One region of the Levilactobacillus sp. HBUAS70063 genome, then DNA from elsewhere that is predicted to be linked to it. Evidence: a T-box and tRNA genes for the amino acid it is inferred to sense, from the RefSeq annotation. Region 1 holds a T-box; the other holds one or more tRNA genes.
The links. A T-box is a leader RNA that pairs with one kind of tRNA and senses whether it is charged. The one in region 1 lies ahead of tyrS (tyrosine--tRNA ligase), so its partner is inferred to be a tRNA-Tyr.
Positions count from the first base shown of each region.

Region 2: it encodes a tRNA-Tyr, which carries the amino acid that the T-box ahead of tyrS (tyrosine--tRNA ligase) is inferred to sense. The anticodon was not compared.

Region 1 is NZ_JBANSM010000009.1:71,825-78,492, reverse strand. It holds gene tyrS (tyrosine--tRNA ligase) at 528-1,790, opposite strand; T-box leader at 1,847-2,046, opposite strand; gene V8I28_RS12210 (Nramp family divalent metal transporter) at 2,093-3,463, opposite strand; gene V8I28_RS12205 (hypothetical protein) at 3,683-3,898, shown strand; gene V8I28_RS12200 (MarR family winged helix-turn-helix transcriptional regulator) at 4,630-5,025, opposite strand; gene V8I28_RS12195 (helix-turn-helix domain-containing protein) at 5,204-6,668, opposite strand, start outside.
Region 2 is NZ_JBANSM010000004.1:1,423-8,090, forward strand. It holds gene V8I28_RS06835 (peptide MFS transporter) at 232-1,713, shown strand; gene V8I28_RS06840 (metallophosphoesterase) at 2,136-2,951, shown strand; tRNA gene V8I28_RS06845 (tRNA-Tyr) at 3,036-3,118, shown strand; tRNA gene V8I28_RS06850 (tRNA-Gln) at 3,129-3,200, shown strand; gene proC (pyrroline-5-carboxylate reductase) at 3,513-4,313, shown strand; gene nagA (N-acetylglucosamine-6-phosphate deacetylase) at 4,503-5,645, shown strand; gene V8I28_RS06865 (GntR family transcriptional regulator) at 5,681-6,382, shown strand; gene V8I28_RS13140 (hypothetical protein) at 6,538-6,621, shown strand.

The DNA of each region.
Region 1 (6,668 bases):
ATTTTTAAAAGCGAATTGACTTCGCAAATATTGTTTGGGTTTGATATAAACATCAAACCGCCCTACACATATTTGGTTTGTCGAAACAATGTTCAGTTTTCAAAGGTCTACCTAAGTGATTACCAACGTAATCAGCTTAATTATCATATCATGTTGCTGATGTGATGTCAACAAGAAGTTTGATTTAACAACGTTTCTCGTTGGTTGCCATATAAAACGCGACAACTTATTCAGAATATCACGTTATCAATAACTCGTCAACAACTAATTTCAATTATTTAAATTGGTCTAGTTGGCAACTCGCCTTGACAACGTATATAACTATACCAAGTAAAAGCCCTTGGCGTCAACTAAAAACTGAAAATAATCGAATATTTTTTTCAAAGGCATAACTTATGATTGAAAGCTTAAGAATAGTTAACTGACGGCCGTGTGTTTCTTAACTTTAACGGCATCCCCGTTCGGGTTTATTTTGGCGAAGAAAAAAGTGTAGCGTTCAAAAACACCGCTACACTCTCTAAATCCGATTATGACTTGGCGATCCGAACCAGGAAGTACCGCTTCTTTCCCCGCCGAACGATGACAAACTTGCCATCGAAGGCACTGCTTGGGTCAACTTCGGCCTGCGTGTCTGTGACCTTTTCGCCGTTAATCCGAATGGCCCCATTCGTTAAATCTTCACGAGCCTGACGCCGTGAGGATTCAATCTTGGTGTCATCGACCAGCCATTCGACCAAATTCTTCTTGTCGGCGCTAACCGTCACGGAAGGCATCTTCTTGAAGCCTTGTTCGATTTCACTCGCCGTCAAATCCGCAACATCTCCGGAGAACAAGGCCTTCGTGATGTGTTCGGCTTCAACCACGGCATCGTGACCGTGAACAAATTCCGTCACTTCTTCGGCCAACCGGCGCTGAGCTTCCCGCTTTTCTGGGTGGGTGGCCACGGCCGTTTCCAATTCCTTAATCTGGTCTTGGTCCAAGAACGTAAAGTACTTCAATAACTTGATGACATCCTTGTCATTGGTGTTAATCCAGAATTGATAGAACTCGTATGGTGAGGTCTTTTCCGGATCCAACCAAACGTTGCCGCCTTCGGACTTCCCGAACTTGGTACCGTCTTCCTTCAACAGTAATGGAATCGTTAAACCGTAAGCCTTGGCATCGGAACCCTTGAGCTTATGGATCAAGTCGATTCCGGCCGTGATGTTCCCCCACTGATCGGCACCCCCGATTTGGAGTTGAACATCTTCGGCTTGGAACAAGTGTAAGAAGTCAATGGACTGCAGAATCTGGTAGGTGAATTCCGTGTAAGAAATCCCGACCTCCAACCGTGAAGCCACGACTTCCTTATTCAACATGTTGTTGACGTTGAATAACTTCCCGTAGTCCCGCAGGAAGTCCAGAAGGGAAATCTTGGACAACCAGTCGTAGTTGTTGACGATCTTAAAGGTCCCGTCTTGACCAAAGAGGTGTTCCATCTGCTTCGTCAGGCATTCCTGGTTATGACGAACTTGGTCCATCGTTTGCAGCACCCGTTCGGACTTCTTACCGGAAGGGTCACCGATCGAACCGGTGGCACCCCCAATAATAATGTATGGCCGGTGACCAGCTAACTGGAAGCGTTTCAGGATCATAAAGGGAATCAAGTGTCCGATGTGCATGGAATCCCCGGTTGGATCGATTCCCACGTACAATCCAACGGCCTTATCCTTAACTAATTCGCCCAAACCGGCCTCGTCAGTCTGTTGGTTAATCGCGCCACGCCATTTTAACTCATCAATAATTGACATTTCCGTTCCTCCTATAATAAATCTCTCAATAAAAAAGCCCCCAATGGCACTAGGCCATCAGGGACGAATTGAAATCCGCGTTACCACCCAAGTTGTTGTCCATTTAGACAACCGCTCGTCATCTTTAACGGAATGACCCGCCGACTAGTCGGCCGCTCCTCAGCGTAATTCGTGGTCACGGTCGTTCTGACTCGCAGCACCGTCAGATCTCTTGACCGGAGCCGTCCCCACTACTGAACTGATTCATCGCTTATGATGTCGATGATACCGGGAGTCCGGGGAAAAGTCAATACACCAAGTGGTTAAAAGAGACTCCCGAGACTCTCGACCACGATTTGAATGTTCAAAACGGTTAGGACAATCGTGCACGTCCACGCCAGAACGGTAATCCAACGCTTATTGACGTACTCTGCCCCCATGATCTTCTTCGAGGACGTAAAGACCGTCAGCGGAATCATGGAAAATGGTAGCGCAATCGACAGGAAGACCTGCGAGTTCACCAACAGATTATCCAGAGCGGCTTCATTGCCACCATAGATCAACGTGCAGACGATGACCGGTACCACGGAAATCAACCGGGTCACCAGGCGCCGCACCCACAACGGGATTTTTAAATTAATGAAGCCTTCCATAATGACTTGGCCCGTCAACGTTCCGGTGATGGTCGAGTTCTGCCCCGAAGCCAACAACGCGACTGCAAACAGCGTGGACAGCAGTGGTGACGCCACCGCGCCGGCTAATTGGTTATCTTGCAAAGCGGCGTACAGGTTCCCGAACGTCCCCAGTTGGTCAGTGCCCTTACCAAAGAACATGGCCGCCCCCAAGAGTAGTAGCAAGCAGTTGATGATAAAAGCCCCGAATAACTGAATGTTGGAGTCCCACGTGGTGAACTTCACCGCCCGGCGCATTTCGGCCGGGTCGTCACGGTTGAACTTCCGCGTCTGCGAGATCGACGAGTGTAAGTAGAGGTTATGCGGCATCACGGTTGCCCCCACAATCCCCAAGGCCATCGTCAACTGGCCAGAATGCATAATCTCCGTCCGGGGAATGAAGTTAGCCATCGCCGCGCCCATGTTGGGTTGGGCAATAATCACTTCGTAAGCGAAGACCACCAGAATCACCGTAATCAGGCAGATCACGATGGCTTCAATCTTCCGGAAGCCCAATTTCGTTAACAATAATAGTAATAAGACGTCGAAAACGGTCAGTGACACTCCGAGAACCAACGGCACGCCGAACAGTAATTGCAGGGCAATGGCGCCCCCGATGACCTCGGCGATATCGGTCGCCATGATGGCTAACTCGGTAACGACCCATAGCACGGCGCCAATCCGCTTACTGGTATGGGCCCGCGTGGCTTGCGCCAAATCCATCTGTGTCACAATGCCCAGTTTAGCCGCCATGTATTGCAGCAACATCGCGATTAAACTCGACATTAAGATTACGGACATCAGCAGGTAGCCGTACTTGGCACCCCCACCAATCGACGTGACCCAGTTCCCCGGATCCATATACCCCACGGCAACCAAGGCTCCCGGTCCTGAAAAGGCCATTAAGTTTTTCAAAAAGCCCTTACCTTTAGGGATCGTGACGGTCCCGTTTACTTCTTCCAATGACGGTCCGTTTGCGTAACCGGCTAAACGCGCCGATTTCGTTGAAACGTTGTCTGTCATAATTTCCAACTCCCTTTTCTCTTAGTTCTCATCCAATTATACGGATAGACCGCATTTTGTAAAGAACTTTTTAACCGTACCTAACTTTAATTTTATATTACCCATTAAATAAATAACCCTAAAAATGCAAGTTTTCCTTGTGTTTTCACGATGCTTGCAGCATAATATTTTTTATATTTATTTTTACAGAAAGTGGTGACCACCTTGGCCCATACGAAAATGTTTCTCGAATTGCTTGCCCCCTTATTTATTGCGGTCCTCACGATTGCCGTCCTCGCCGCAGCCGTCACCTGGCAAGTCACGCCAGCCGCTATCGGTTTAGGGGCTTTGGGCGCCATCGGCTTGGCCACCACCGTTTTGGGTGGCCTGTCCGCTGACCTCTGGGCCCACCGGCACGCCCCACAACGCCTCAAATCACAAGCGAAGAACCGCTAAACACGAAGAAGCCTGACTCCCCAGCTATTGAGGAATCAGGCTTTTTTCATTAAGCACCTAAATATTGAAAGTAGAATAAACGCGCTGATTCGCGGAACGGCAGTGTTCTGTCCACTAAAATTAATGGAAGCAGGAGCCTGCGCCTGCCAGGGGTTCCGCCTGCTATGGGGCCACCTTCAACCTGGGAAGCGGGCTTCCGGTTCGCTTGGAAGCCTTGCCAAGCCCGCAAGTCTCCCAAGTCGCCCCACGCTGTAAGCTGAGAAAGAACCTCAGCTAACACCGTCACCACAGCTGGCTCCACCCCTGACGATCTCCGGCAGAATGGTGTTTATCAGTAACACCGACGTTTATCGACAAATTAGTTGCTACGTCGGGGTAAGCCGCTGGTTGCTGGCCAGCACTTTCGTAGCCGAGAGTGAGGCAAATATGGGTTCAGCCGTGGGAGTTCCCTTAGCGGTGGTTCCTGCCGCTTAGGGAACTGGCGTCTTTGAGACGTGGGCTGTCGGCTCAAAGCGAGGTGTCGAGACCGAATTGCGGCTCGGCCTGTCCGCCCACCGCGATCCAACCCAAATTTGGCGAACGGTAAGGCGACCAATCTCCACTACGAAACTGTAAACAACTAAACTTAACGTCATGAGTTGCGCGATGACCCTAGTTTTAGTCGATTTCTATCTTTCAGCCCTTCTCGGTCGTCTTTTTAACCCTGAATTGACCAGTGATCAAGACATAAACTAGTCCTTTCCCGCCGCGAGTGGCGTCTGGTTGCTGACGCCGCGGAGGCTTTTCAGCGTCCGTTCTAGCGTGACTGGGAGCTTCGCTTGGATCAGCTTCAATTCCTTTTGTCCCAGCACCGTTAGCGTCAGATACCGCCGGCGCCGGTCCTTGGTGGCGACGCGCTGGCTCAAGTAGCCGCGTTTACACAGATCCACCACCAGATTGGAGGTTCGGGTCGCCGAAAAGTCGAGTTTCCTCGCGGCCTGGGCCACCGTCAATTCTTCACTGGCCACGTAGGTTAGCAACTGACACTGCGGGAGGTTTAAACTGAGTTCCGCGAGCGGCTGGTTGTAGCACTGCGTGACCAAGCCATAAATCTTAGTCAATTGTTTCAATTGCTCATGCTCCACCATTCCTACCGACTCTCCTTTCCACGAATGTGTATCCGTTTTCATTATAGCATGAACTGTCTACCGTGAAACCATCCCGCCGCATAATTAGTCCGCCATATACCCTATTCTGACCCCTAAATGCGCTTATTTCTCACAAAAAGCGGCCGGAAAGCTATCCGACCGCTCCACTTCATTTATCTTATTCGTCACCCAACGGATGCTTCCGGTTATTGAAATCCAGAGCAAACAACGACAGCTCGTGATGCCGCAACACCCGAATTAATCGATCCAAGTTCTCCCCGTAAGCCAGCTCCTTGACCCAGTGAAAGGCTTCGATGTGGTGTCGATCGGCAAAACCCGCGGCCAGGGGGTCCACCCCGTAAATGATGAGGTAGTTGGCGCGATTCTGAGGTTCAATCACCGTTTGATCGGTCAATAGGCTCAGGTGCACGACCCCACTCAGCAGGCGATTGAAGATGTCCGTGGTCACGCCAATCATGTCGTAGGTCACCAGAATTTCAACTTTAGCCTCCGTCAGCGTCAATCCATTGGTGTATTTACTCAAATGCTTCTGTACCAACCGAATATCCGTAGCGGCCACCTGACCGGGATACAGCCGTCCCATGCTCTTCGCCAAGGCCGTTGCCGCCGCTATCGAGGACGCGGTGGGCTGGTAAAGCGCCGTAATTTCCGGTCGTAACAAGGGGTCCACTCGGAAGAGCAACATGAACTGACACAAGGCGAACAGCCAGTTGGCGAACCAATCTCGCCCCGTGGCATAGTCTTGGAGCTCACGAACCCCGGGCGCCAGTTCGTAGTTGCCCAAGCGTTGCTTCAGTCCCAGATATAGGCGCTGCATCGCCTGAGGTTGTAAGGCCCGGACGAAATACGGCGAGCTGGTAAGCAAGTAGTCCAACGTGGCCAACTCCGTCAGCGCCTGCTGCGGCGTATCACCGAGCCGATCCTGAAAGGCCCCGGCTAAGCCGCGCAGGTCCGTCAGATGGGCCAATGGGAACCGCAACTGCCCGTATCGGTAGCCCTGATCCAATCGTAGCAACGCCAAGGTCACCAGCAAATCCTTACGCTGGGTCAGGCTAGCCGACTCCTGATAGACCCGGGTGTTCGCGTAGACCCGCATGATTTTGTCATGCAACGCCCGCATCGTCGCGGATAATGGCGGTAAGTCCGCCACGGCAGTCAAGGTCGTGCTAAACAACATGAAATAGAGGAGTTGAATCAACACCTCATTGCCCTCGAGCCGCAGGGGATTTGCGGTCAACTGTAAATTATACTGGGCTAGCTGTTGTTTCATGGCCTTCATGCGCCGGTTAAAAGTCGAGGTACTAATCCCCAGGTCAGCGCAAAAGTCACTGCTGGATTGCGACTTGCGTTGATCCAGCGTCACTACCATGGCCCGGTACGGAATGCTCTGGCGATACAACCAGTGGCGGTAGTCATCCATGGTCACTCGCGTCGCCAGGTCGTCCTTGGTCAGAATGGTTTGCGGGTCCAGTGCCAACAGATCCGTCCGTAAATTCAACAGCACGTGATACGCCCGCGAATAACTGACTTCCGTCATCTCGGCAAACGCCGTCAGACTAAAATGGCGGCGCTCGTCATTAATAAAGGTCAACAATCGAATCTTCAATATATCGCGGTCCGTT
Region 2 (6,668 bases), on a different contig from region 1:
ATAAGAAGATTGCATGAGACAGCTAATAATTTCATCATTGTTTTTTGCCCGTGGGGGCGGGGATGGAGACGCTTTTATTTCAAAAACCGTTGCGTAACGGGGATTCATGAAGTATAATTACAACTATGTTTTATTAGAGGTCTATGAGACCCTGCCACAATCGCTTTTAGTGATTCGGATGGTGGAATATAAAAATATTCATTTTAACCAAGCAATGGAGGTATTATCGTTTTGAATAACAAACCAGAGTCGACCACCCAAGATCGAACTTTCTTCGGTCAGCCGCGGGGGTTATCAACGCTGTTCTTCACAGAAATGTGGGAACGGTTCAGTTACTACGGGATGCGAGCCATCCTTATCTACTATATGTACTACTCGGTTACCAAGGGTGGTCTGGGGTTTGATCAAGCAACTGCCGCCTCAGTGATGTCCATCTATGGTTCCATGGTTTACCTGTCATCCGTCCTCGGGGGTTACCTGAGTGACCGGGTCTGGGGAAGTCGCCGGACCGTCTTCATTGGTGGGGTGCTGATCATGTTTGGGCACATCGCCCTGTCAGTCCCAGCCGGCCGGATTGCGCTGTTCATCTCCATTCTCTTAATCGTCTTGGGGACTGGGCTGTTGAAGCCTAACGTTTCTGAAATGGTTGGGGGCCTGTATGATGCGGGGGATACCCGGCGTGATTCTGGGTTTACCATCTTCGTCTTCGGGATTAACTTAGGTTCCCTGGTGGCGCCACTGCTCGTTGGGTGGTTAGGTCTGAACTACAACTTCCACTTAGGGTTCTCCTTGGCCGCTATCGGGATGTTCTTGGGCTTAGTCCAATACTGGTACGGTGGGAAGAAGTACTTGAGTAAAGACAGTCTTTACCCAACCGACCCACTGGAACCCGGTGACATGAAGAAGTTGGGCGTTCGTTCAACTGTCGGTTTAGTCGCCTTTGCTTTAATTATTCTTTTAATGTTCCTCTTAGGTTCCCTGAACCTGAACAACTTTGTTCTGTTATTATCGATTATCGCCATTGCAACGCCAGTCGTTTACTTCGTGATCTTCCTGACCAGCAAGAAGGTTACCACGACCGAACGGAAACACGTTTGGGCTTACTTAGGCTTATTCATTGCCGCTGCTATCTTCTGGGCAATCGAAGAACAAGGGTCCTCTGTCTTGGCCTTATTCGCTGCCAACCAGACGAACAACAACTTCTTAGGGCTGCACATCTTGCCTTCTTGGTACCAGATGTTAAACCCACTGTTCATCCTGATCTACACGCCATTCTTCGCGGCGCTGTGGAACCGTTTAGGGAAGAACCAACCAAGTTCTCCTGCTAAATTCGCTACTGGGATGCTGTTCGCCGGGGCTTCATACCTGATTATTGTGGTTCCAGTCGTAATGTTTGGCTCTAGCGCCAAGGTTAGCCCTCTGTGGTTAGTCGGAAGTTGGGCAATCGTTGAAATCGCCGAACTGTTGATTTCGCCAATTGGGCTGTCCGTTACCACCAAGCTGGCGCCTAAGGCCTTTCAGTCTCAAATGATGAGTATGTGGTTCTTGGCCGATGCCGCTGGGCAAGCCGTCAACGCTCAGATTGTTAAGCTGTACACGCCAGAAAACGAAGTCGGTTACTTCCTGGGGGTTGCCATCGTGGCGATCGTTGCCGGATTAATCATGTTCGTTCTGGTTAAACCAATTAAGAATTTAATGGCCGGCATTAAATAGTCAATATTTACCGGCAAAAGTGCTACTCTTAGTGGAGTGGCACTTTTTTATTTGGGCAACTAAAGGCTGAAAATAGAATTAACACATCGCTTCCCGTAGCGATGGTGTTCTGTCCACTAAAATTAGTGACACCAGCGGCCTGCGCCTGCCAGGGGGTCCGCCTGCTATGGGGGCCACCGCCAGCCTGAAGGGCGGGCTTCCGGTTCGCTTCGAAGCCGCGCTAAGCCCGCAAGTCTTCGAAGTCGCCCCACGCTGTAAGCTGAGAAAGGCCCTCAGCTAACACCGTCGACACAGCTGGCTCCACCCACCACAATCCGACCCCTATTTGGCGAACGGTAAGGCGGCCAGTTCCTACTACGAAGCGGTAAACAACTAGCTTTTACTTAGACAACGATTCGGCGTCTCAGAAAGGAGGAATCATGATGGTTAAAGTCGCCTTAAGTAGCGATCTTCATCTCGATGTGAATCGGCAAAACGTCGACCAACTCTTACCGCAACAGGCCGGCTACCTCATGCAACAGAACGTGGGGGTGTATCTCATCGCCGGAGACATCACCAACCACTTCGATCAGTCGCTCGATTACGTGGAGCGATTGCAGCGGCTGATTGCGCCCGCTCAGGTCCGGTTTATCGCCGGCAATCATGACATGTTACATGATGTGACGTATGCGGCCCTTGAGAGCCCGTTAGCGCCGACTTACCTCCATCTGGGACAATTAGACGTGGCCGGCACTAACTGGCGGATAATCGGCAATAATGGCTGGTACGACTACCAGTTTGCTGACAACCTAGTCGGGCGGGACTTTTTAACCTGGAAACGGGCCTTCTGGGTGGACGGGACGATCGAACAGCCCCAGTCCGATCCAGAGCGGATGGATCACGTCTTGGCGACCGCCACAGCACAGTTGGACCGGGCGCGCGCAGACCATAAGCAGGTCCTGTTTATGACCCATTTCGTGCCGCACCGCGAATATATCCGCTATACCGATGACGATCGCTTTTGGAATATGGCCAACGCCATGCTGGGCAGTCCGCGGCTAGGAATATTGCTGGACGACTACCGGGTGCCACTGGTCTTATTCGGCCACGTTCACCGGCACTTCGCACCGCGGCGGTTCGGGGCGACCACCTACTACGATCAGGCGCTGGGGTACCATAACAAGCGGATTAATGAGTGGTCGCAGGACGATTATTTCACGGAATGGCGGCAGCGACTACGCTTACTGGATTTAAAATAGAAAATATTTTGCAGAAAAAGCTTGACGATTTATGCAGAATTCTGTATGATAATAAATGTTGATTCGTTACGGCGATTCACTTTTGGTGGGGTAGCGAAGTCTGGCTAAACGCGGCGGACTGTAAATCCGCTCCTTCGGGTTCGGTGGTTCGAATCCACTCCCCACCATTTTTATTATTGGGCTATAGCCAAGTGGTAAGGCAACGGGTTTTGATCCCGTGATGCGCTGGTTCGAACCCAGCTAGCCCAACTTAAACCAGTCACTGTGTGTGGCTGGTTTTTTTGTGCCCATTTTTACGTTGAAACGGGGTAGGAGCCAGCGTGGTCAACCGCCCGTAGTTCCGGACGTAGTTGTGCGTTGGCGATTGACAATTCCGTCGTTTTTCGCTAAAGTTGACTTAATCATTGCACTAGACCAATTATGACCCCGGTCGGTGCTGAGTGACTGTCCATTCACCACTTAAAGCCCGTGAGCGTCACGCTCAGGCGTTGTGTGGTGGCAACTTAACGGACACTTAGACCAGCAGGCGAGTTGGGCTGGGATTACGAGGAGGAAACTGAGATGAGAATTGGATTTATTGGCGTTGGCGGCATGGCGCAGGCCATTATTGGTGGCTTGTTGCAGGCCAAGACCTTCGCCCCCGCAGAAATCACGGTACATAGTCATCACGAGGAAAGTTATCTGCCTTACGCCCAGGCCCATGACCTGATTGCCGCCAAGAGTAATACGGCGGTCGTGGTCGGAAGTGACCTAGTTGTGCTTGCGGTGACGCCTAACGTGGCCCCAGCGGTTTTGGCGGAGGTTAAGGATCAACTGACCCCGGAGAAGACCCTAATTTCCATCGTGGCTGGGCTGTCCTTGGCCGAGATGGCGCGCCTCACGTCCGCAGCGTTACCGACGTTGCGGACGCTACCTAACGTCAACGTCGAAGTGGGCGCGGGGATGACGGCCGTGGCGGCCAACGACGCGTTAACCGGCGACCGGTTGACCGCGGCACTACGGGTCTTCAACACGATCGGTTCGACCACGACGTTAGGTGAGGACCAGTTCGGCGTCTTCAGCGCGTTGGCGGGAAGTTCGCCGGCCTACATCGATTTCTTCATTGACAGTCTGAGTCGCGCCGGCGTCAAACATGGGCTGACGAAGCAGCAGGCCACGGCCATTGCCGCGCAGGCGACCCTGGGTTCGGCCAAGATGGTGCTCCAAAGCCACAAGATTCCGTTTGAACTGATTGACCAGGTTTCCTCGCCGGGTGGTAGCACGGTTGCTGGCTTACTGGCGATGGAAGAGGCCGGTTTGATGACGGCGGTCGTCAAGGGCATCGACGCTACTATCAAGCGCGATGCCGGCGAAACGGACTAGGTCTCACCGATTAAATTAAAGACGCGTGTCAGTTGCAATTTTGGTCTATACCGATTACAATAAGACTATACCGCTGGTTGGGGCCGACTGAGGCCTTGATTGGCTGAGCGTTTGACGTCTCGTGCGCAGGATAACCACGAGGCGTTGAGCGATAAAATCGTTATTGTCTTGTCATTGAGGAGGAGACTCATGAGTATTGTCTTAAAGCACGCCAAGATTTATACCGGGGATGACGTCATTCCCGATGGTTACATTCGCTTCGACCAACAGATTGAAGCGGTCGGTCCCGTTGCCGATTTCCGGCCGTTACCCGCCGATGAGATTCACGTGGTCACGGGACGGACGATTGTCCCGGGATTTATCGATGTGCATAGCCACGGGGGTTATGGATATGATAGTATGGATGGGGACCCCGATCAGATCGATAAAATGGTTAATCTGATGGTTCACGAGGGGATTACCTCGATCTTTCCAACCACGATGACCCAGTCGAATGAGGCCATCGACCACGCCATGCAAGGCGTCGCCGAGGCGGCTAAACGTAATCCGGTGATTCAGGGGGTGCATCTGGAAGGGCCATTCATTGCGGCCATCTTTAAGGGCGCTCAACCAGAGAAATACATCAAGGATCCCGATGTTTCGTTGCTCGACCGGTGGAACAAACTTTCTGGCGGGCGGGTCAAGCTAATCACGTATGCGCCGGAGGACCCGGGTTCGCAGGCGTTTGAGGCGTATTGCTTAGCCAATAACATCGTGCCTTCCGTGGGGCATTCCAACGCCACGCGGGAACAGTTGCTGGAGAGTCGGGCCACCCATGTGACGCATTTATACAATGCGCAACGGGGCTTGCGGCACCGCGAACCGGGCGTTACCGGTCACGCCATGCTGGAAGATAACCTGTATTGCGAACTGATCTGTGACGGGTTCCACATTGTGCCCGACATGATCAAGCTGGCATACGAACAGAAGGGGCCACACCGCCTAGAGCTGGTGACGGATTCCATGCGTGCCAAGGGGATGCCCGAGGGTGTCAGCGAACTTGGTGGGCAAAAGGTGATTGTGAAGGACCGGCAAGCACGGTTGGAGAGTGGTAATTTAGCCGGCTCCGTTTTGCGGTTTGACGAGGCCTTTAGAAATATCATGGCCTTCACCGGCTGTGACCTGAATGATGCCGTACAGATGAGTTCGGTCAATCAGGCGGAAGAATTTAAGTTAACGCAAAAGGGCAAGCTGGTTCCCGGCCGCGATGCGGACCTGAACCTGCTCACCCGTGACTTGCAATTGGAAACGACCTACAGCTTAGGCCGCAAGTTCAGTCAAGAGTCAAAGTAAAAATTTAGTTGATTTGCAGAAGGGACGTAGGTGCTGTGAGTTCACCGATTTATATTCAAATTCATAATGACATTAAACGGGCTATTGAGGCTGGTAAATGGGCGGTTGGCGATCGGATTCCGTCCGAACGAGAACTGTCTCGAGATTTTGATGTGAGTCGGATGACGCTCCGTCAGGCGATTCAGACCCTCGTGGATGAAGGGATTCTGGAACGGCAGGTCGGGTCAGGTACCTACGTTGCCAATCAAAAGGTCCAAGAGAAGATGTCCGGGGTCACGAGTTTTACCGACCTCATGTTGGCTCAGGGCAAGCAACCGGCCAGCAAGACCATCTCGTACCACGTGATGAGCCCGTCGCTGAGTGAGGCGGAGAAGCTTAAACTCCATGAAGACGAGCAGGTTCTGCGGATGGAACGGATTCGTTTCGGCGATGACGTTCCCATCTGTTTTGAGGTGGCCACGGTACCGGAACACTTAGTCGATGGCCTCAGCAAGCAGGAGGTCACGAGCTCACTGTATCGGGCATTGGAAGATAAGAAGAACTTGAATCCCGGGAAGGCCCAGCAGACGGTTTCGGCCATGTCGGCTTCCGAACGGATTTCAGAGTTCTTAAAGATTAAACGGGGCGACGCCATCTTGCGGCTCCGGCAGGTGACCTACCTGCAAGACGGAACACCGTTTGAATACGTGCGGACGCAATATGTTGGCGAACGCTTTGAATTCTATCTTGAAAAGTAAATGAAGGGGAGCTGGACGGTGGTTCGGCTCCTTTTTGGCAAAAGAAAGGCGGAATGACGCATGAAAAAAGAAGAACGGTTCGAGGTAACCCCCACCAAGGCCAATAACGGGGTGTCGTTTGACGTGGTCACGGATACCCAAACGGGCGTGAGTACGTGCTGGCCTCCAACTACATTGGCAGCAGCATGACAGTGTTGGTCGATAAGGATGGCAAGCCGTTGCTGAAGTCACGGCTATAAAAAAGGCGCCGTCCACGGGGAACGGTGCCTGGGTGAAACCAACTTAT